One region of the Spiractinospora alimapuensis genome, then DNA from elsewhere that is predicted to be linked to it. Evidence: riboswitches for the same ligand, from Rfam matches in the RefSeq annotation. Region 1 holds a riboswitch; each other region holds the start of a gene.
What was found. A riboswitch is a leader RNA that binds a small molecule or an ion and turns the genes downstream of it on or off. The one in region 1 is predicted to bind cobalamin.

Region 1 (5,095 bases):
GACGACCACCGACGAGACCCTGGACCGGCTTGTCGCGGGCTATCCGGGTGCGGGCGTCACCTCCCTCACCGACGGAGGCGCGTCACGGGGAAGTGACGGACCCCAGCTCCCCGCCACCGTAATGATCAACTTTGTCGTCCTACTCAGTCTGCTCGCCTACGTACTGCTGTCGGTGACGAACCGCCTGATCGCGGAGACACTGCAGCGCGGTACCGAGGTCGCGACCCTGCGATCCCTGGGGATGACGGCGAAGCAGGTTCGATCCGTACTCCGACGCGAGTCTTTGATGATCACTGTCATGGCGACAACCCTCGGAGTTCTGGCCTCCGTGGTGCCCCTGGCAGTCCTTGGGCTCACCTTCCTCGGGCGGCCTTGGCCCGGCGGCCCGCTCTGGTTACTCCCTGCCGCGATGGGCACTGTCGCGGTGGTGTCCTGGTTGAGCTTCGAGTACTCCGCTGCGCGCCTCACCCGGGCGGGAGATGGAGCGAGAATCGGGGTATAGGGTCCATCGGAGCTCTAAGGGGGACGGAATGGGAATTCTGGACGCGATCACTGCCGCGCAGTTGCGGCGGCGACGGAGCGTGAAGTGGCAGACCTACCCGTCGGACGTGCTGCCGGTGTGGGTCGCGGAGATGGACACGCCGCTCGCCGAACCGATCGCCGCCGTGCTGCGCGAGGCGGTCGACCGTGGCGACACCGGGTACGCCCACGCCGGGAACCTGCCCGAGGCGTTCGCGGGGTTCGCGGCCCGCCGATGGGGGTGGCAGCCGGCCCCGGCGCCGATGCACCTGGTCGCGGACGTGATGAGTGGGGTCGTGTCCACGGTGCGGGCCCTGACCGAACCCGGTGCGCGGGTCCTGGTCAACACCCCGGCCTATCCGCCGTTCTTCGAGTGGTTGAACCGCATCGACCGACAGATCATCCAGAGCCCTCTGGGTGCCGGGTTCCGGATCGACCTCGACCGGTTGGAGCGTGACTTCGCGGCCGGGGTTGAGGTGTATCTGCTGTGCAGTCCGCACAACCCGACCGGGGTGGTGCACACCCGCGAGGAGCTCTCGACCGTGGCGGCCCTCGCCGACACCTTCGGGGTGCGGGTCATCGTCGACGAGATCCACGCACCGCTGACCTACCCCGAGGCCACGCACACGCCGTTCGCGACCCTCGACTCCCCCGCCGCCGCGCGCTCCGTGACGATGGTCTCCGCGTCCAAGGCCTGGAACCTCGCCGGCCTCAAGACCGCCCTCGTGGTACCCGGCCCCGAGGCCACCCACGACGTCGCGATACCCCCCGAGGACAGCATGAAGGCATCCCTCCTCGGGATCCTCGCCTCCGAGGCCGCGTTCGACAAGGGCGAGGAGTGGCTCACGCAGCTGCTCCACGAACTGGACCACAACCGTCACCTCCTCGCCACCGAGCTCCACCGGCTGCTGCCCGACGTCGGCTACCAACCGCCGCAGGCGACGTACCTGGCCTGGTTGGACTGCCGCGCGTTGGACCTCGGCGAGGACCCGGCGGCGACGTTCCTGGCACGCGGTCGGGTCGCGCTCGCCAACGGCCCCACGTTCGGACAGCCCGGCGACGGGTTCGCGCGCCTCAACCTGGCGACCTCACCCGCACGGGTGGCGGAGGCGGCGCGCCGCATCGCCGTCGCCACCCGGCCCACCACCCCATAAACTCTCGGCGATCAGTGCCCCACGGTGAACTGTGGCCGATGGTGCTGGGTGAGTCGACCTCGTCCATGAACGCCAGCTCGTAGTCCGCGGCGCTGATCGTCGATCACCCCGCCGAACTCGATCGATGGGCTGAGGTAGAACCAGTCGACGTCCGTGGGGCCATCCCCGTATGCGGGGAGCGGACATCATGGAGCAGGACACCGCGACGATCATGGTGGGACCATCCCCGCGCGCGGGGAGTGAACGTCGTCATCGCCGCCGCCGTCTCCCTGGTGTCCGGGCCATCCCCGCGCGGGGAGCGGACGATCTGCTGCAGTACCGCACGGGCCAGCGCGTGGGACCATCCCCGCGCGCGGGGAACGGACACTCCGCGACCAGGCGACTTACCACTGGCAAGCACCGAATTTCTTTACTTCTCGAAAAACGGACATATCGGTCACTTGTCTGTTCTGGTGGATCGAGGCCGCGTCCATTGTCTCGCGGGAGCGGCGGCCACAGAAGGCCCGATCGCGATCGGACCTGGGATCGTCGCTGGGCGGTCACCCGTGAGCCGATCGTCGGTGGTCGGGGCTCCACGGTGGGGGAACACCAGGTCAGATTCCCCCAATTCGGGCTTGATACGGTTACCCAGAACAAACACTCCATATCGTTGACGTCGCAGTGACGGGAAGCCGGTGAGACTCCGGCGCGGTCCTCGCCACTGTGAGCGGAGAGCGTGTCCCGGACGCCACTGAGCACCGTGCTCGGGAAGGCGGGACGCGCGGGGGTTCCCCAGCTCCGCGAGCCAGGAGACCGGCTGCGGCGTGCATCGCTCGACCACGAAGGATGGTTGCGTTGACGCCTCGTCACCCTGCCGTGCCCGGCCGCCCGTTCCTCCCGCTGCTCACCGGAGCACTCGGGCTCACCCTGCTCCTGACCGGTTGCGGGGACGGTCAGGCGGAGTCGGTCCAGTCGGACGGCGACAGCGCCGGCGCCATCGACAACTGCGGCATCGACGTCCCCACCGACCCCGTACCGGAACGCGTGTTCGCCGCCTACCAGCCGGCGATCGAGATGGCGCACGCCCTGGGCATCAGCGACCGGCTCGTCGGGACCGCGTTCCTGGACGCCGTGGTCATCGAGGAGTACGCCGAGGCGCAGGAGGAACAGGAGTACTACGCCTCCCTGCCCAGCCGGGAGGAGCTACTGAACCTCGAGCCGGACTTCGTCCTCACCGGTTACAACGACACGTTCACCGACGACACGTTCGGCACCCGCGGGTCGCTGTCGGAGTTGGGGATCAGTTCGTGGATCTTCTCCCCCCTATGCCCGAGCGAGGACGGCCTCAGCGACGCGACCATCGACCCCGCCGACGTGACGATGGAGAACGTCTACGCCGACCTACGCGACCTCGGTGCCCTCTTCGGTGAGACCGACCGGGCCGAGGACGTGATCGCCGAGATGGAGGCCACCGTCGAGGAGGTGACCATGGTGGTCGCGGACGCGGAGGACGAACCCGAGGTCCTCATCGCCCGGCCCAGCGACGAAGGATTCCAGGTCGCGTCCGGGCAGGACTTCGGCACCGAGATCATCGACCTCGCGGGCGGCGTGAACGCGGCCGGGGACCTCGACGAACGACGAAACGTCACGATCTCCACCGAGGACGTGATCGAACGGGACCCCGACGTGATCCTCATTGACGTCTGCTGCGACGCGGAGATGACCGCGGCGGACGCGGCGGACGACGTGGCCAGTGTGTTGGACGATCCCGCGCTCGCCAACGTCACCGCGGTCAAGGAGGAACAGGTCCACGAGTTCACCTTCGCCGACCGCGCCGCGGGCGTCCGCAGCGCGACCGCGGTCGCACAGGTCGCCGAGCTGATCCACCCGGACCTGTTCGACTGAGGACGGCGGTCATGGTGACCAACGTCGCGGGGCGGACGGCGGACCGTCCGCTCTCCGCGCTGCGCTCCGGTGCGGCGGCCGGCGCCGGCGCCTCCGGTCTGCTGTCCCGCCCCACGTCGCGCGGTACTGGGCTGGGGGTCGCCGTTGTCGGTCTCGCGGCCATGGCGCTCGCGTCCGTCCTGGTGGGCTACCAGGGTCTCTCCATCGCCGACGTCCACGCCGCCTACTTCGCCTACTCCGGCTCCGACACCGACCTGGTGGTGCGGCACCTCCGGGTTCCGCGGACCTTGGCCGGCCTCGCCGTGGGGGCGGCCCTCGGGGCGGCGGGCGTCGTGATCCAGGGCGTCACCCGCAACCCGCTGGGCGGGCCGGGGATCCTCGGGGTCAACGCGGGCGCCTCCCTGGGGGCCGTGCTGGCGATCGGCGTGCTGGGCACGAGCGCGCTGGTCGGCTACGTGTGGTTCGCGTTCCTGGGCGCGGCGCTCGCCACGGTCATCGTCTACATGGTGGGCTCGCTGGGCCTGGGCGGCGCCTCACCGGTGAAGTTGGCGCTGGCCGGAGCGGCGGTCTCCGCTCTTCTGGGCTCGGTGGTCTCGGCCATCACGCTCACCGACCGCAGCAGCCTGGACAGTTACCGGTTCTGGATGGTCGGGTCGCTGGCCGGTGCCGACATGACCGCACTGTGGCAGGCCATTCCACTGCTGGTGGTGGGCATCGTGGTGTCGGTCTCGCTGCTTCGTTCGCTCAACGCGCTGGCGCTCGGCGACGATCTCGCCCGCTCGCTGGGCAGCAGGGTGTGGGTGACCCGGGCCGCGGGCGGTGTGGCCGTGGTGCTTCTCGCTGGGACCGCGACGGCCGTGGCGGGGCCGATCGGGTTCGTCGGCGTGGCGGTTCCGCACATCGCGCGGGCGATCGCCGGGCCGGACTACCGGTGGGTGCTGGCGTGGACGGTCGTCCTCGCCCCCCTGTTGCTGCTGGGGGCCGACATCATCGGACGGATCGTGGCCCGTCCGGGTGAGCTGGAGGTCGGCATCGTGACGGCGCTGCTCGGCGCCCCCTTCTTCATCTACCTGGTGCGCAACCGGCGGGTGGCGGGCCTGTGAACTCACGCCTCCTCCCCCCGGGAACCCGTGTCGTGCGCGGGTCCGGGGTCGCGTTCCTCGTCCACGGCCCTGCCGCCGCCCTGGCCACGGTTCTCGGCCTGCTCGCGGTCGCGGTGACGCTCGTGTCGCTCACCCTCGGCGACTTCGACATGACGGTGGTCGACGCCGCTTCGGCCCTGGTTGGGCGGGGATCGCCGATTCTGACCCACGTCGTGGTGGACATGCGTCTCCCCCGCGCGCTGACCGCCCTGGGTGTCGGAGCCGCGTTGGCGGTGTCGGGGCTCCTCCTCCAACAGCTCGCCCGCAACCCCCTCGTCAGTCCCGACGTCATTGGGATCAACGCGGGGGCGTCCGCGGCCGCCGTGCTCACGATCGTCGTGATCGGCGGATCCACGCTCCTGACCGCGAGCGGAGCGCTGTTCGGTGCCCTCACCG
Region 2 (5,095 bases), 900 kb from region 1:
CGCACTCACATTAGGGTGAGTGGCCGCACGGCGCCACAGGCACCGGAACGCGTACTCGGGCGGTACGAAGAGTGACGGAGGAAGAGTGGGGGACGTCCACCCAATGTGGAACGAGTCTAACCAGAACGGTACACACGGTGCTTTACTGGTCGCCGGTACGACCTCCGACGCCGGAAAGAGCGCCGTCGTGGCGGGGCTGTGCCGTTGGCTGCGGCGCCGCGGCGTCAAGGTCGCGCCGTTCAAGGCCCAGAACATGTCACTCAACTCGGTCGTCACACCTGACGGCGCCGAGATCGGCCGCGCGCAGGCGATGCAGGCCGCCGCGTGCGAGATCGAACCCACGGCGGCGATGAACCCCGTCCTGCTCAAGCCCGGCAGCGACCGCAGCAGCCAGGTCGTCGTCCGCGGCCGGGCCATCGGCGAGGCGGACGCCACCACCTACCACGACTACCGTGCCCGGCTTCGTGACGTCGCCGTGGAGAGCCTCGCCGAACTCCGCCGGGACCACGAGGTCGTCATCTGTGAGGGCGCGGGCAGCCCCGCGGAGATCAACCTGCGTGCCGGGGACATCGCCAACATGGGCCTCGCCCGGGCCGCCGGCCTCCCCACGGTCGTGGTCGGCGACATCGACCGCGGGGGTGTGTTCGCCGCACTCTACGGAACCCAAGCCCTCCTCGACCCCGAGGACCAGGCCCACATCGCGGGCTACATCATCAACAAGTTTCGCGGCGCGCCCGAACTCCTCGCCCCCGGCCTCGACATGTTGCGAGGCCACACCGGCCGCCCCGTGCTCGGCGTGCTGCCCTGGCTGAACGGGCTCTGGCTGGACGCAGAGGACTCCCTCGCGCTCTCCGCGGACCGTGGCCCGACCCAACCCCCGGCCGGGGCTGAGTCCCTGCGCGTGGCGGTGGTGCGACTTCCCCGCATCAGCAACTTCACCGACATCGACGCGCTGAGCGTGGAGCCCGGGGTCGACGTCCGCTTCGTGACCGCTCCCCACGAGCTGGACGGCGCGGACCTGGTCGTCCTGCCGGGGACCCGCGCCACCGTGGCCGATCTCGACTGGCTGCACGAGCGGGGACTGGCGGCGGCCCTACGGCGGCGCGCGGCGGAGCGACGCCCGATCCTGGGGATCTGCGGCGGCTACCAGATGCTCGCCCGCCACATCGACGACACCGTGGAGTCCCGCCGGGGCGGACGCGACGGCTTGGCGCTTCTCCCCACGACGGTCGCCTTCCAGCACGAGAAGATCCTGGGCCGCCCACTCGGTTCCGCCTACGACCACCCCGTCCGGGGCTACGAGATCCACCACGGACTCACCACCGTCCACGACGCGCCGGGCACCGACTCCGAGCCCTTCCTCGACGGCTGCCGCCAGGGCGCGGTGTTCGGCACCACCTGGCACGGCGCCCTGGAGAACGACGCCTTCCGCCGCGCCTTCCTCACCGACGTCGCCGGCCGAGCCACCCGCTCCTTCGTTCCCGCCCCCACCACCGACTTCGCCGCCGCCCGCGCCGCCCGCCTCGACGCCCTGGGCGACCTCGTCGAACATAACCTGGACACCGACGCGGTGTGGCGCCTCATCGAACAGGGGGCACCGTCTGGCCTGCCCACTATCGGCCCGCACGCCTGAGGCACGGAGCGGACCGGAGGACCGAGGGCGTGGTACGCGCCGGATGGGGCCAGCCCCCGCGCCTGGGGGAGAGGCTCGGCATCGGGGCGAACGACTGGAAGACCCTGGGCCTGCTCGAGCAGCACGGCCCGATGGCGGCCGGGGAGATCGCTCGGCTCTCCGTGCGGCGCCGACCTCCGTCACCGGAGTGCTCACGCGCCTGGAGCGGCGGGGATACGTACGGTGGCGCGAGGACGCGCGGGACGGGCGCCGTGTCGTCGTCGAACTCTCGGAGGGACCACGACGTCGCACCCAAACCCTGATCGCGACGACGACCGCCGCCTCGACCGGCTTCTGGATCGATTCACCCTGCCCGAGCTCGAGACGATCGCCGGGTTCCTGGAAGCCCACGCCCGGTTCCAGGCGGGGGCCACCGCCGACCTGAGCGCTCAGGAACCCGCCATCGACCGGATGTAGGCGAACTGGGTGTGCACCTGCTGTACCTGGGCCGCGTTGTGGATCGGGATCATCGTCACGTGGTAGTGCTCGTTGGAGCGCACCGTGACCTGGATCCCGCCCTGCACCGTGGTTTCCTTCGCCAACAGGAAGAACAGGCTGAACACGCAGACGAAGAAGAACCCGATCAGCGCCACCGCCAACGCCCAGCTCGGCAGCTTCTGGTGGTACTGAGTCATGTCGTTGATCGTCCACTGGCTGCCCGCGAGGGGGAACGTGGCCGACGGCGTGATCACCTCGTTCTGGGTGATGGTGATGTCCCCCAGTTGGGCGATGGGCGCTCCGCTCGGCTGGGCGGGGACCCCGCCGCCGGGGGGCAACGCCTGCCAGCCGCCGCTCTGCGGGTTGTACGGCTCGATCTGTCCATACCCGGGATCCCCGGGCTGGGGACCAGTCCCGAAGGGGTTCGCCGGATCGGCGCCGTAGGCGGGCTGGTCGGCGTTGTAGGGGTCGCCGTAGGGGTCCGGCGGTCCGGGGTAGCTCATGCAGAGGATTGTGACAGAAAACCCTGTGTTTCATGATCGCCTGGGTGTTCCCGAGTCCGGGAACCCGACGCGCCGCACCGTCCCAACATCCCGTCTGGGAGAATCAGCCGGGGCGAGCGCAGGAACCCGGTGGGAGTCCGGGGCGGTCCCGCCACTGTGTTCGGGGAGTGACCTCGCTGGGGTGTGCCACTGTCGCACGAGTGCGCGATGGGAAGGCCGTGGGGGAACAACGATCCGAGAGCCAGGACACTGCGCCGCGGACCACTAGTTTCTCGACCGGGGTCGTGGAGTGCCCCGAGGGAAGGATCGACACAACGTGGCAACCATCCTGTTGCTGTCCACCGCCGACACCGAACTGCTCGCGGCCCGGAGCGCCGACGTCGGCTACCGCACCGCCAACCCCGCCCGCCTCGACCCCCGGGACCTGCCCGCGTTGCTGGAGGGCGTGGACGTCGCGGTGCTACGCATCCTCGGCGGGCGCCGAGCCTGGCCCGACGGAACCGACGCGCTGCGCGCCAGCGGCGTCCCCCTGGTCGCCCTCGGCGGCGAGGCCGCGCCCGACGCCGACATGATCGAGCTGTCCACCGTCCCCGCCGGAGTCGCCACCCAGGCCCACACCTACCTCGCCGAGGGCGGCGTCGCGAACCTCCGTGAGATGGCGCGGTTCCTCTCCGACACCGTGCTGCTCACCGGAGAGGGGTTCGCCCCGCCCGAGCCCATGCCCGAGTTCGGCGTACACGGCCCCGAACCGGAGGTGACACCCGGGCGGCCCACCGTCGCCGTCGTGTTCTACCGGGCACACGAACTCTCCGGCAACACCGCGTTCGTCGACACCCTCTGCCGAGCGATCGACACCGCCGGCGGAACGCCACTGCCCGTCTTCACCGGCTCCCTACGCGGTGTCACCCAGGACACCCACCCGGAACTCTTCCAGATCCTGCGGCGCGCCGACGCCGTGATCACCACCGTCCTCGCCGCCGGAGGAAGCAGGCCCGCCGACGCGGTCGCGGGCGGCGAGGACGACTCCTGGGACGCCGGAGCGCTCGCCGCCCTCGACGTGCCCATCCTGCAGGGCATGGTCCTCACCACCAGCCGGGACGCCTGGGCGGCGTCCGACGCCGCGCTCACCCCGATGGACGCGGGAATGCAGGTCGCGATCCCCGAGTTCGACGGCCGCCTCATCACGGTCCCCTTCTCCTTCAAGGAGACGACCGAGGAGACCGGCGACATCCCCGTCTACGTCGCCGACCCCGAGCGCGCCGCCCGCGTGGCCGGCCTCGCCGTCGCCCACGCCCGCCTCCGTGGCGTCCCCACGCCGTCGCGCCGCCTCGCCATGGTGCTCTCCGCCTACCCCACCAAACACGCCCGAGTCGGCAACGCCGTCGGTCTCGACACCCCCGCCTCCGCCGTGCGTCTGCTGCGCGCCCTCGGCGAGCGCGGCTACGACCTCGGAACCGACGACGGCCTCTGGCGCGTCCCGGCCCCCGAGGAGGACCGCCGCGCCGACGACGGCGACCCGCTGATCCACACCCTCATCGCCGCCGGAGGTCACGACCAGGAGTGGCTCACCGAAGAGCAGCTTGAGCAGGCCGAGACCCGGGTTCCGCTGGCCGACTACCAACGCTGGTTCGCGGCGCTGCCCCAGCCCCTGCGCGACTCCGTCACCGCGGCCTGGGGGGAGCCTCCGGGCGAGCTCTACGTGACCGAGGGCACGCACGGGCCGGAGATCGTCATCGCGTCCCTGCGTTTCGGCAACGTGGTCTTCATGCTGCAGCCGCCGCGCGGCTTCGGCGAGAACCCCATCGCCATCTACCACGACCCCGAACTCGCCCCCTCGCACCACTACCTCGCCGCCTACCTGTGGTTGCAGACCGCCGTGGACGACGGCGGGTTCGGCGCCCACGCCGTCGTCCACGTGGGCAAGCACGGAACCCTGGAGTGGCTCCCCGGCAAGGGCATCGGGCTCGCCGCGGAGGACCCGCCGGACGCCGTGCTGGGCGACCTGCCGATGATCTACCCCTTCATCGTCAACGATCCCGGCGAGGGCACCCAGGCGAAGCGTCGCGCCCACGCCACCATCGTGGACCACCTGGTCCCGCCGATGGCCCGCGCCGACACCTACGGCGACATCGCCAAACTGGAGCAGCTCCTCGACGAGTACGCCCTCGTCAGTGACCTGGACCCCGACAAGGCCCCCACCCTGCGTGCCCAGATCTGGACTCTGATCAAGGCGGCCGAACTCCACCACGACCTCGACACCGACGCCATGCCCGACGATGAGGAGTTCGACGACTTCGTCATGCACGTCGACGGCTATCTGTGCGAGATCAAGGACGTGCAGATCCGCGACGGTCTGCACGTCCTCGGTGACGCCCCCGAGGGGGAGGCGCGCGTCAACCTGGTGCTGGCCGTGTTGCGCGCGGCCCAGATGTGGGGCAACAAGGCCGCCGCCCTCCCCGGCCTACGGGCCGTGATCGCGCGG
Region 3 (5,095 bases), 920 kb from region 1:
CCGGGGCGAGAACACCCGCATCTCACACCGTCGCGGCCGTGCGGTGGCCGTGGACCAGGCCGGTGAGGGAGTCGGCTCCCATCTGGTCCAGCCGCACGGTCGTCGCTCCGAGTTCGGTGCCGAGGGCCCCGGCGAGGCCCAGTCGCACGGGTCCGCTCTCGCAGTCGACGACCACGCTGTCCACGCCGCGAGCCGCCAGGGTCGCGGCGACGCGGGATGACCCGTGTCGCGGCCCGGCGGTCGCCCGGCCGTCGGTCACGACGATGAGGAGGGGCCGTCGGTTGGGGTCACGGCGTCGTTCGGTGTCCAGGACGCGGAGCGATTCGGCGAGTCCGGCGGCGAGCGGCGTCCGGCCCCCCGTCCGCAGCTCCCGCAAGCGCCGTGCGCCCACCTCCACCGAGGATGTCGGCGGCAGCGCGACCTCGGCGCCGGTGGCTCGGAACGTCACCAGGCCGACCTTGTCCCGCCGCTGGTAGGCGTCGAGCAGCAGGCTGAGGACCGCGCCCTTCACCGCACGCATTCGGGCGCGGGCGGCCATGGATCCGCTGGCGTCCACGCAGAACAGGACCAGGTTCCCTTCCTTTCCCTCCCGGATCGCGGCGCGCAGATCGTCTCGGGCGAGGACGATTCGCTGCCCGGCCGAACGGCCCCGGGCGCGCTGGTGTGGTGCGGCGGCCCGCAGAGTCGCGGTCAGGTGGGGGCGCCCCAGTCTCCCCTCGGGCCGACGGGCGCCCACCACACGTCCCTGCGCGGTCCGGGCGCGGGATCGACGTCCCGGTGCTCCCTCCCCGAGCCCCGCCACCCGCAACAACCGTGGGCGGTAGGTCTCGCCGGGAGCGCTCAGGTCCTGTGCGGCGTCTCCGGATCCGCGTGGCTGTTCGTCGTCGGACCCGGTCTCCGTGTCGTCCGTGGGCTCCGGAGGGCCGGGGCGCGGTGACGACTCCTTAGGTTCCTCACGTGGGTCGGGCTCTGTTCCCGGCCCGGTGGGCGGGTCGCTGGCGGAGTCCTCAGACTCCTCCGGTTCTTTTGGGTCGACATCACCCGCTTGGTCCAACGCGTTGGAGAGCCGGTCCTCGTCCAGGCCCGGCGCGTCGAAGGGGTCCCGTCGGCGCCGGTGTGGAAGGGCGAGCCGGGCCGCGTCGCGGATGTCCTCGGTCGTCACCTCGTCGTGGTCCCGCCAGGCGGCGAGCGCCATGGCGGCCCGCGCGGTGACGAGGTCGGCGCGGAGCCCGTCCACGTCGAACGCGGCGCACACCGAGGTCACCTGGCGCAGGGCGTCGTCGGTGAGCGCGATGTCGGCGAGACGCTCCTGCGCGTCGCGGATGCGTTTGGCGAGTTCGGCGTCGGTGGCGGCGTAGTGGGCGGCGAAGCCCTCCGGGTCGGCGTCGTAGGCGATGCGGCGTCGGACGACCTCGGCGCGCTCGTCGGGTTCTCGGGTGGCCGACACCTCGACCGTGAGCCCGAACCGGTCCAGGAGTTGCGGTCTGAGCTCTCCTTCCTCCGGGTTCATCGTTCCGACCAGGAGGAATCGTGCCGCGTGCCGCACCGACACCCCCTCGCGCTCCACGTGGGAGGTCCCCATCGCGGCGGCGTCGAGGAGCAGGTCCACGAGGTGGTCGTGCAGGAGGTTGACCTCGTCCACGTACAGCACGCCACGGTGCGCCTGGGCGAGGAGCCCAGGTTCGAAGGCGGTGACCCCGTCGGTGAGCGCGCGTTCAAGATCGAGTGCGCCGGCGAGCCGGTCCTCACTGGCTCCCACGGGGAGCTCCACCAGGCGGGCGGGACGGCTCAGGGCCGCGGCGTCGGCCTCGGCGTGTGGCCCGTCGGGGCACTGGGGGTCGGGCTGGCTCGGGTCACAGGAGAAGCGGCAGTCGGCGATGACGGCGAGGTCCGGCAGCAGTGCGGCCACGGCCCGGACGATCGTCGACTTCGCGGTGCCCTTCTCTCCCCGGACGAGAACACCGCCAACCCCGGGGGACACGGCGTTGATGAGGAGTGCGAGTTTGAGGTCGTCCATGCCGACGACAGCGCTGAACGGATATCGGGCGGAAGCGCGCACGGTGAGATGGTTCCTTCCTCGGGAGTCCACGCCCATCGGAATAGTGCACGGCGCCGAGCAGTGTCCTGGCTCTCGGATCGTCGTTTCCTCGCGGCCTTCCCACCGCGCACCCGCGCGACAGTGGCACACCCAAGCGAGTCACTCCCCGAACACAGTGGCGGGACCGCCCCGGACTCCCACCGGGTTCCTGCCGCCAGCGCCGGGCTCCAGCATCGCACACACGCCTCGGCGGCCGCGGGGTGGGTCGTCCCCCCGGTCCCCTCACCCACCCACTCCCCTATCCCCCACCAGGTTTCTCCCACCCCATCAGGTTTTCGCCACCCCCAACAGGTGGGGGTGCGCGTCGACCCGCCAGAGCGAGGGTCGACCCACCCACCGGACGGAGGCGGGCCGCGGGGCGAGGGAAGTCACCAGAGTGCACCAAGGCGATGGAGGGATTCCAGCGAGGCCTGCCATAGTGTCCGCGGCGGCACTGGGATTGGGTAGGAGTGCACTCGTACGATCCCTGACCCGCAGCGAGGTTCTCTTGGATATCACCGACCGGACAGCACGGGAACTCGTCGCGATGCTGCGGTCCCGTGAGGTGTCCGCCCGTGAGGTGGTTCAGGCCCACCTCGAGCGCATCGAGGCGGTCAACCCCGCTGTCAACGCCGTCGTCACGAACGACGGGGAACGCGCCTTGGAGCGCGCGGCGGAGGCGGATGACCGGCTCGCCGCGGGTGAGCCGGTAGGCCCCCTGCACGGTGTTCCGGTGGCGCACAAGGACACCCACGACACGGCGGGCGTGCGCACCACCTACGGCTCCCCCATCTACTCCGAGCACGTACCGGACCAGGACTCACTCGTGGTGGAGCGGATGCGGGAGGCGGGCGCGATCTCGCTGGGGAAGACGAACACCCCGGAGTTCGCGGCCGGATCCCACACCTTCAACCCGGTGTTCGGAACCACGGTCAACCCGTATGACACCTCCAAGTCGGCCGGCGGGAGCAGCGGCGGCGCCGCGGCCGGCTTGGCCACCGGAATGTTCGCGCTCGCCGACGGCTCGGACATGGGAGGGTCCCTGCGCAACCCGGCGGCGTTCAACAACGTTGTCGGCCTGCGCAGCACGCCCGGCCGGGTCCCCGTGTGGCCGAACGGCCTGGGCTGGGCCACCCTCTCTGTGCAGGGCCCGATGGGCCGCACCGTCGACGACACAGCGCTGTTGCTGTCGGTGATCGCCGGGCCCGACTCCCGCAGTCCGATCGCGGTCACCGAGGACCCCGCCCCGTTCGCCGCACTCGGGCCAACCGACCTGTCGGGGATGCGCTTCGCGTGGAGTGAGGACCTGGGCGGTCTGTTCTCCTCGGAGCGGGCCGTCCTTGACACTCTGCGGCCGCAACTGGACGTGGTACGCGCGCTGGGCGGTGAGGTCGAGGAGGCCCATCCCGACCTCACCGGGGCGGACGAGGCGTTCCGCACCCTGCGGGCGTGGATCTTCGCCAGCGAGTACGGCCCCATCCTGGACCGGCACCCCGAGCAGGTGAAGTCCAGCGTGATCTGGAACATCGAGATGGGCCGGGACCTGACCGGTGAGGACGTGGCCCGCGCCGAGCGGCTGCACACCGAGGTCTTCCACCGGATGCGGGAGTTCTTCGAGCGCTACGACGCGCTGTTGCTGCCGGTCAGCCAGGTGACGCCGTTCAACGCCGACGAGGAGTACCCCGCCGACATCGACGGTGTGGTGCAGGAGACCTACCTCGACTGGATGCGATCCTGCTACCTCATCTCCCTCACCGGTTGCCCGGCGTTGTCGGTCCCCGGTGGCTTCAGCCCGTCCGGTCTGCCGGTGGGTCTGCAGATCGTCGGCCCCCACCTGGGAGAGGCGGACGTGCTGCGTGTCGGCGCCGCCATCGAGGGCGCCACCGGCACGCACAGGGTCCGCCCCACGCTTCCCTGACGGGGACCGCGCCCAACGCGGCCCCACCAGAGGCTGTGGCCATCGGGCGGCGCCTGCCGCACCATGGACGCGAGGGGGGTTGTTCCGTGAGAAGCCTCGCGCGTGTCGTGCTCGTGCACAGCCCACTCGTCGGGCCGTCGTCCTGGCGTCGGGTCGCGGCGCTGCTGCGGGCCCGGGGGTGGGGCGGTGTCGTGCCCACGTTGTCACACGTGTTCGACGACGCCCCACCCTTCGGCTCCCGTCTCGCCGCGGCCGTCGCCGCGGCGGGACACGGTGAGGAACCGGTCGTACTCGTCGCCCACAGTGGGGCCGGCCCGATACTTCCGCAGGCGGCCGCTCTGGTCACGGCTCCGGTCCGGGGCGCCATCTACGTAGACGCGCAGCTTCCCCGTCCTGGGCTGAGCTGGCTGGACACCGCACCTGCGGAGCTGGTCGACCACCTTAGGGAGCTCGCGACCGGAGACCGGTTGCCACCGTGGAACGAGTGGTTCCCTCCCCACGCGATCCGGGAACTACTGCCCGACCCGCGCACGCGCACGGAGTTCTGCGCCGAGCTGCCGGCGGTCCCCTTCTCCTACTTCGAGGAACCCGCCTCGCCGCGCCATGTCGCGGTCCCGGGGCGCGCCTACTACCTGCGGTTGAGCGACGCCTACGCGGCGGAGGCCGACGCGGCGACGGACGCCGGGTGGCCAGTGGTACGCGAGGCCGCGCACCACCTGGCCATCCTCACCGACCCCGAACTGATCGCCGCCACGTTGGACCCCATGATTCGGGAGTTGGTCACCTGAGCGTCGACGGCGCCTCAGTCCCACACACGCACCAGTGACCAGCGGTCGTTCTCCGCGTGGTGGCTGAGCTCGTACACCCCTTCCGTGCTGTGGGAGCCCGCGTGCAGGCGCCAGTGTTCGCGGTGCGGCAGCACCGTCTCAGCCTCGGTGCACCAGGTGTCGCACAGCACGACCCAGTGGTCCACGATCCAGCGCACCGAATAGGTCCTCCCCTGCCAGGCGAACCCGATGGGGCGCCCGTCCCGTATCCACACCTCGACCTCTGAACCCACCATCCGGCTCATCGCCCGCACTCCCCCGGGGGTGACGTCG
Region 4 (5,095 bases), 1.2 Mb from region 1:
CCTGCTCGTGGGCGGTGCCTTGGCGATCCAACTGTGGTGAGGTGCGGTGTCCGAATGGGTCCCGTCCCACAGCGGACTGTGCTGGGTGGGGCGGGACCGGTGGACCGTGGCCACGCGCGTGGTTGGTGACGTACTCGGTGTTCCCGGATGGTGTCGCGGAAATGGTGGTGACGGGGCTTCACGCGCATACCTGGGTCCAGTCACCCGACCAGCACCGACCTCCGGAGCTGGTCGGGTCGAAGCACCCAGGGGGCGGTGTCAGCAGGCTATCCCGCTGCGGCTCGGGGCGCGCGTCGTCCACAGCCTGTGGGTAGACCTGCGGTGGGTGGGGCCGACTGGTTCGGGCGACTGTCCATTGTGGCTTCCCGCCCCTCGCCGTGGCCGGGACCGACGCCCCGCCGCGGGCATGGCCGTACGGCGGGGCGTCGGTGTCGGCTACCGGTCGGCGCGGATGCGTTCGGCGGCGGTGACCAGGTGGCGTAGGGCCGGCTCCACCTCGGGGTAGCCGCGGGTCTTCAGGCCGCAGTCGGGGTTGGCCCACAGACGCTCGACCGGAACCGCGTCCACCGCAGTGCGCAGTAGGTCGGTGATCTCCGCCGCTCCGGGGACGCGTGGGGAGTGGATGTCGTAGACGCCTGGGCCGACGGCCCGGGAGAACCCGGCGTCGTTGAGGTCGTCGAGCACCTCCATCCGGGACCGCGCCGCCTCGATGCTGGTCACGTCGGCGTCGAGCGCGTCGATCGCCGGCAGGACCTCGCCGAACTCCGAGTAGCACAGGTGGGTGTGGATCTGTGTGGACGCCGCGACGCCCGAGGTCGCCATCCGGAAGGCCGTCACCGCCCAGTCCAGGTAGGCCTTGTGCTCGTCGGAGCGGAGCGGCAGCAACTCGCGCAGCGCGGGTTCGTCCACCTGGATGATCCGGATCCCTGCGGACTCCAGGTCGTGGACCTCATCGCGGATCGCCAGCGCGACCTGCCGAGCGGTGTCGGCCAGCGGCTGGTCATCCCGGACGAAGGACCAGGCCAGGATGGTGACCGGCCCGGTGAGCATGCCCTTGACGGGTTTCGTGGTGAGGGACTGCGCGTAACGTGCCCACTCGACCGTCATCGGGCCGCCGCGGGTGACGTCGCCGTAGAGCACGGGCGGTCGCACGCAGCGTGAGCCGTAGGACTGTACCCAGCCGTGCTCCGTGGCGGCGAACCCGCCCAGTTGCTCGGCGAAGTACTGCACCATGTCGTTGCGTTCGGGCTCCCCGTGGACGAGGACGTCCAGCCCGATCTCCTCCTGGAGCCGCACCACGCGTTCGACCTCGTCGCGCATCACCTGTCGGTAGGCGTCGGCGTCGACCCGGCCCGCCCGATGGTCGGCGCGGGCCCTGCGCACCTCCTGGGTCTGGGGGAAGGAACCGATCGTGGTGGTGGGCATGAGCGGTAGCCGTAGCGCGTCGCGTTGGGCGGCCGCGCGGACCGCGTAGTCTCCGCGTCGCGCGTCCTCGGGCCGCAGTGCCTCGAGCCGCGCGCGTACGGTGTTGTCGCGCAGGTCGGTGGCACGGGTCCGGTCGGTCACGACGGCCCGGGCGGCGGCCAGGTCGGCGTCGACGGCGTCACGTCCCTCGTGCAGCGCGCGGTCCAGCAGTACCACCTCGCGTACCTTCTGGTCGGCGAAGGCCAGCCAGGACCGGACACGTGGGTCGAGGGCGGTCTCGCGCTCCACGTCGTAGGGCACGTGCAGGAGGGAGCACGACGTCGAGACGCTCACCCGGTCGGCGCTGCCCAGGAGGCGGGCCACGCGGCCGAGCGCGGTGTCCACGTCCGTGCGCCAGATGTTGCGCCCGTCCACGACTCCCGCCACGATCTCCTTATCCCGCAGCGCGGGTTCGGTGGCGAGGGCGTCGACCGTGTCGGGGTCGGACACGAGGTCCACGGCCAGGGCCTCCACCGGAGTGCGCGCCAGCACGTGGAGCGCCTCCCGGGGTGGTCCGAAGTAGGTGGCCACGCAGATTCCGGGACGCCGTACCTCCGACCCCAGCCGCTGATAGGTGTGCCTCAGCGCGTCCAGCTCCGCCGGGGATCGGTCGGCGGCGAAGGCGGGTTCGTCCAGTTGGACGACGTCCGCACCGGCCTCCTGGAGTGCCCGGAGGAGGTCGACGTACACCGGGAGCAACCGGTCGAGCAGGGACAGGGGCGAGAAGCCCGCCGGCGCGTCCGAGCTCGGCTTGGACAGCAGCAGGAACGTGACCGGCCCGAGCACCACCGGGCGGGGCCGGTACCCGAGCCCACGGGCTTCGCGCGTCTCGTCCACGGGCTTCGTCCCGTGCAGGGTGAACCGGGTGTCAGGACTGAGCTCCGGCACGAGGTAGTGGTAGTTCGTGTCGAACCACTTGGTCATCTCCAACGCCGGGGTGTCGTCGGCGCCACGGGCGGCGGCGAAGTAGGTGTCCAGCTCAGACCCGCCCAGCGCGGTGTGGCGTTCGGGGAGGGCGCCGAACAGGTGCGCCGTGTCGAGCACGTGGTCGTAATGGGAGAAGGTGTTGACGGGGACGGACGCCAGTCCCGCCTCGGACATGCGCTGCCACGCGTCGGTGCGCAGACGGCGTCCGACCTCGAGAAGTTCGGCGTGGTCCACTCGCTGGGCCCAGAAGCTCTCCAACGCCGCCTTGAGTTCCCGGTCGGGTCCCACACGGGGATATCCGAGGACGGTGGGGCCGATGCGCTGTGGTGCGTTCAACTGCTCTCTCCTCGCGAGCTCGTTCGACGAGCGCGGGCCTCGCGGGAGGGCTGCCAGGAAACGGCCGAGGGGGTCGCTGCGGACCCGTGTGTTCGGTCGTGCCCACCCGCGAGGCTCGGACTCAAGCGGGCACCGGGTGGTGACCGCTTGCCACGGGCAGGTCTTCGGACTCGTGGGCGGGGGCGTGACGCCCGTTCCTACCGGCTGCCGCTTCCCGGGCCCAAAAGACCCAGTGCTTTACCGCCTTGGCGGTGACAGCTTTCGTTCCCACTTACCGCTGCGGGGCAGTCCCGGACTCACACCGGGTTCCCTGTTGCCTTCCCAGTTCCGAGGCCGTGACCTCGGCACCGGGAAACCCACGGCGCTTTCGACCCTAGCAAACCGACCTCGGTCGCCCCCGGGCAGCCGCCACCGTGGGCAGAGAGGCGCGTCCGACCAGCGCCATCGGGCCCGGAGCGCCGCGCGGGGCCCACCCGGGAGGTCACGTGGCGACGGAGAGGCGATCCCGGACGCGAACGACCTGGCTGAGCAGCGCGAGGATCGGCAGCTCGATGAGGGGGCCCACCACCAGCGCGACCGCGATCAGTGGGCGATCCGGGAAGGCCGCCACGGCGATCGCCAGCGCGATCGGCGAGTTGCGGGCCGTCGTTGTCATGATCAGGGTGACCCGTTGGTCCCCCGGCAGGCGGAGCAGTCGGGAGGCTCCCCAGGCCGCCAGGGGTGCGACCACGAAGAACACGGCGAGGGGTGGCAGCAGCGCGAGAAGCTCCCCTCCGTTGTCGGCCACCGTCCGGGCCTGCCACGCGAACATGGCGAACACCGCGACGTAGAGCAGCGGGAGGACGAGGTGTCCCGCCGGGCCGACCAGCACCCGGTCCCGCCACTCGGGCCCGCGCAGCCGTGTGGCTCCCCACCGTGCGCCCAGCGCGAGGAGCAGCGGCACAGCCAACACGAGCAGTACGGACTCGACGAGGGTCCCCGCGTCCACGAACGTCGCCGGACCACCCAGCAGGAGGACGTAGACCGGCAGGAGCAGGAGCTGCAGGACCAGGTTCACCGGCAGCAGCGCGGCGGCGATTCCGGTGTGGCCGCGCGCCACGGCGGTGAAGACCAGGTACCAGTCGGTGCAGGGGGTGACCAACAGCAGTAGGAGACCGATGCGGAGGTCGGGGGCGCCGCCGAGCAGCCCGGCACCCAGAGCCCAGGCCAGCAATGGGGTGAACACGAAGTTCAGGACCAGGCTCGCGGCGACGACGGGCCCGCCGTTGCGCGTCTCCCGTATCCGGGAGGCGTCCATCTGCACGAAGACCGCCGCCACCATCAGCACCAGGGCGGGCAGCACCACGTGTCCGAGCGCGTCGCTCACGGGAAGGAGCAGGCCGGCGCCCAGCCCCGCGGCGGCGGCGCCGGCCACCAGGACCGACTGCAGCCGCTCCGCGATCGTCATGGTCGTGCGTCCTCCGTGTCCTCGTCCGGTCCGCCGGTCAGCCAGCGCACCGCCTCCGCGGTCCTGCCGTCGAGATCGGGGGCGACCTCGGGGGCCAGACGCGCGTGCAGACGGACCGTCTCTGGGGTGAAGTCGATGCGCAGCTCCAGGAACGGACAGCACGCGGTCTCCGCCGCCGCGAGCTCGGCCACGGCACCGGCGTGTTCGATCGGCAGCGCCCAAACCCGGCCGCGGGGTCCAGGGTACGGCTCGGCGTCCACCAGCAGCCCACGCCACCGCTCCAGCCGTTGGGTCAGCGCGGTGTCGCCCAGAGAGCAGCTCGGGGCGGCGCCGGCGGACAGCAGTGGCAGGGATACGACGCCGGCGGGCGGAGTCTCGGGAGGGCTCACGCACGGACAGTCCGCTCCACAGCCCTTCTCGGTGTCCGCGGGGCGCTCCAGGCTCTCGAGCGCGCCCCGCAAGAAGACCTGGAAGCGTTCGTACTCCTCAACGCGTTCCCGGGCGGCACGTAACCGCGCCGTCACTCGGCTCCGGAGTTCGTCCCGTACCTCCGAACAGGGCTGTCGTTCCCACAACCGGACGAGGTCGGCTGGGGTGAATCCTCCCCGCCTGGGTGACCAGGGGGATCGCGGTCAGAACTCCTGGTCGGCGTGGTCGGCGCCGGGAGGCAGGTTTCCGATGCGCTGCAGGTGGATCATGCGGGTGAGGCGGATGACCGGCCGGACCAGCAATTGGACACTGCCGAGGAGGAAGAACCAGGTCCCGGTCGTGGTGGAGGTGGGGGAGAAGAACATGATGCTGCCGACGATGAACCACACGGCGATGAGGGTGTCGTTGCAGATCCCGACAGCTTCGTACCGCTGCCGGATGACGAGTTCCTCGTGGCCGATCCGGATGTTGATCGGTCGGTCCCTGTCCGCG

Region 2: another riboswitch for cobalamin. It lies ahead of cobN (cobaltochelatase subunit CobN); the one in region 1 lies ahead of J4H86_RS20465 (ABC transporter substrate-binding protein).
Region 3: another riboswitch for cobalamin. It lies ahead of J4H86_RS24705 (putative cobaltochelatase); the one in region 1 lies ahead of J4H86_RS20465 (ABC transporter substrate-binding protein).
Region 4: another riboswitch for cobalamin. It lies ahead of metE (5-methyltetrahydropteroyltriglutamate--homocysteine S-methyltransferase); the one in region 1 lies ahead of J4H86_RS20465 (ABC transporter substrate-binding protein).

The regions. Positions count from the first base shown of each region.
Region 1 is NZ_CP072467.1:4,382,519-4,387,613, reverse strand. It holds gene J4H86_RS20475 (ABC transporter permease) at 1-502, shown strand, start outside; gene J4H86_RS20470 (MalY/PatB family protein) at 531-1,673, shown strand; cobalamin riboswitch at 2,315-2,488, shown strand; gene J4H86_RS20465 (ABC transporter substrate-binding protein) at 2,499-3,557, shown strand; gene J4H86_RS20460 (FecCD family ABC transporter permease) at 3,569-4,660, shown strand; gene J4H86_RS20455 (FecCD family ABC transporter permease) at 4,657-5,095, shown strand, end outside.
Region 2 is NZ_CP072467.1:5,277,717-5,282,811, forward strand. It holds gene J4H86_RS24630 (cobyric acid synthase) at 104-1,633, shown strand; gene J4H86_RS24635 (hypothetical protein) at 2,062-2,613, opposite strand; cobalamin riboswitch at 2,733-2,865, shown strand; gene cobN (cobaltochelatase subunit CobN) at 2,930-5,095, shown strand, end outside.
Region 3 is NZ_CP072467.1:5,298,981-5,304,075, reverse strand. It holds gene J4H86_RS24705 (putative cobaltochelatase) at 23-2,017, opposite strand; cobalamin riboswitch at 2,098-2,272, opposite strand; gene J4H86_RS24700 (amidase) at 2,586-3,995, shown strand; gene J4H86_RS24695 (alpha/beta fold hydrolase) at 4,082-4,783, shown strand; gene J4H86_RS24690 (DUF6504 family protein) at 4,798-5,067, opposite strand.
Region 4 is NZ_CP072467.1:3,215,693-3,220,787, reverse strand. It holds gene J4H86_RS14845 (DMT family transporter) at 1-40, shown strand, start outside; gene metE (5-methyltetrahydropteroyltriglutamate--homocysteine S-methyltransferase) at 436-2,727, opposite strand; cobalamin riboswitch at 2,866-3,098, opposite strand; gene J4H86_RS14835 (arsenic resistance protein) at 3,209-4,174, opposite strand; gene J4H86_RS14830 (hypothetical protein) at 4,171-4,698, opposite strand; gene J4H86_RS14825 (YrhK family protein) at 4,807-5,095, opposite strand, start outside.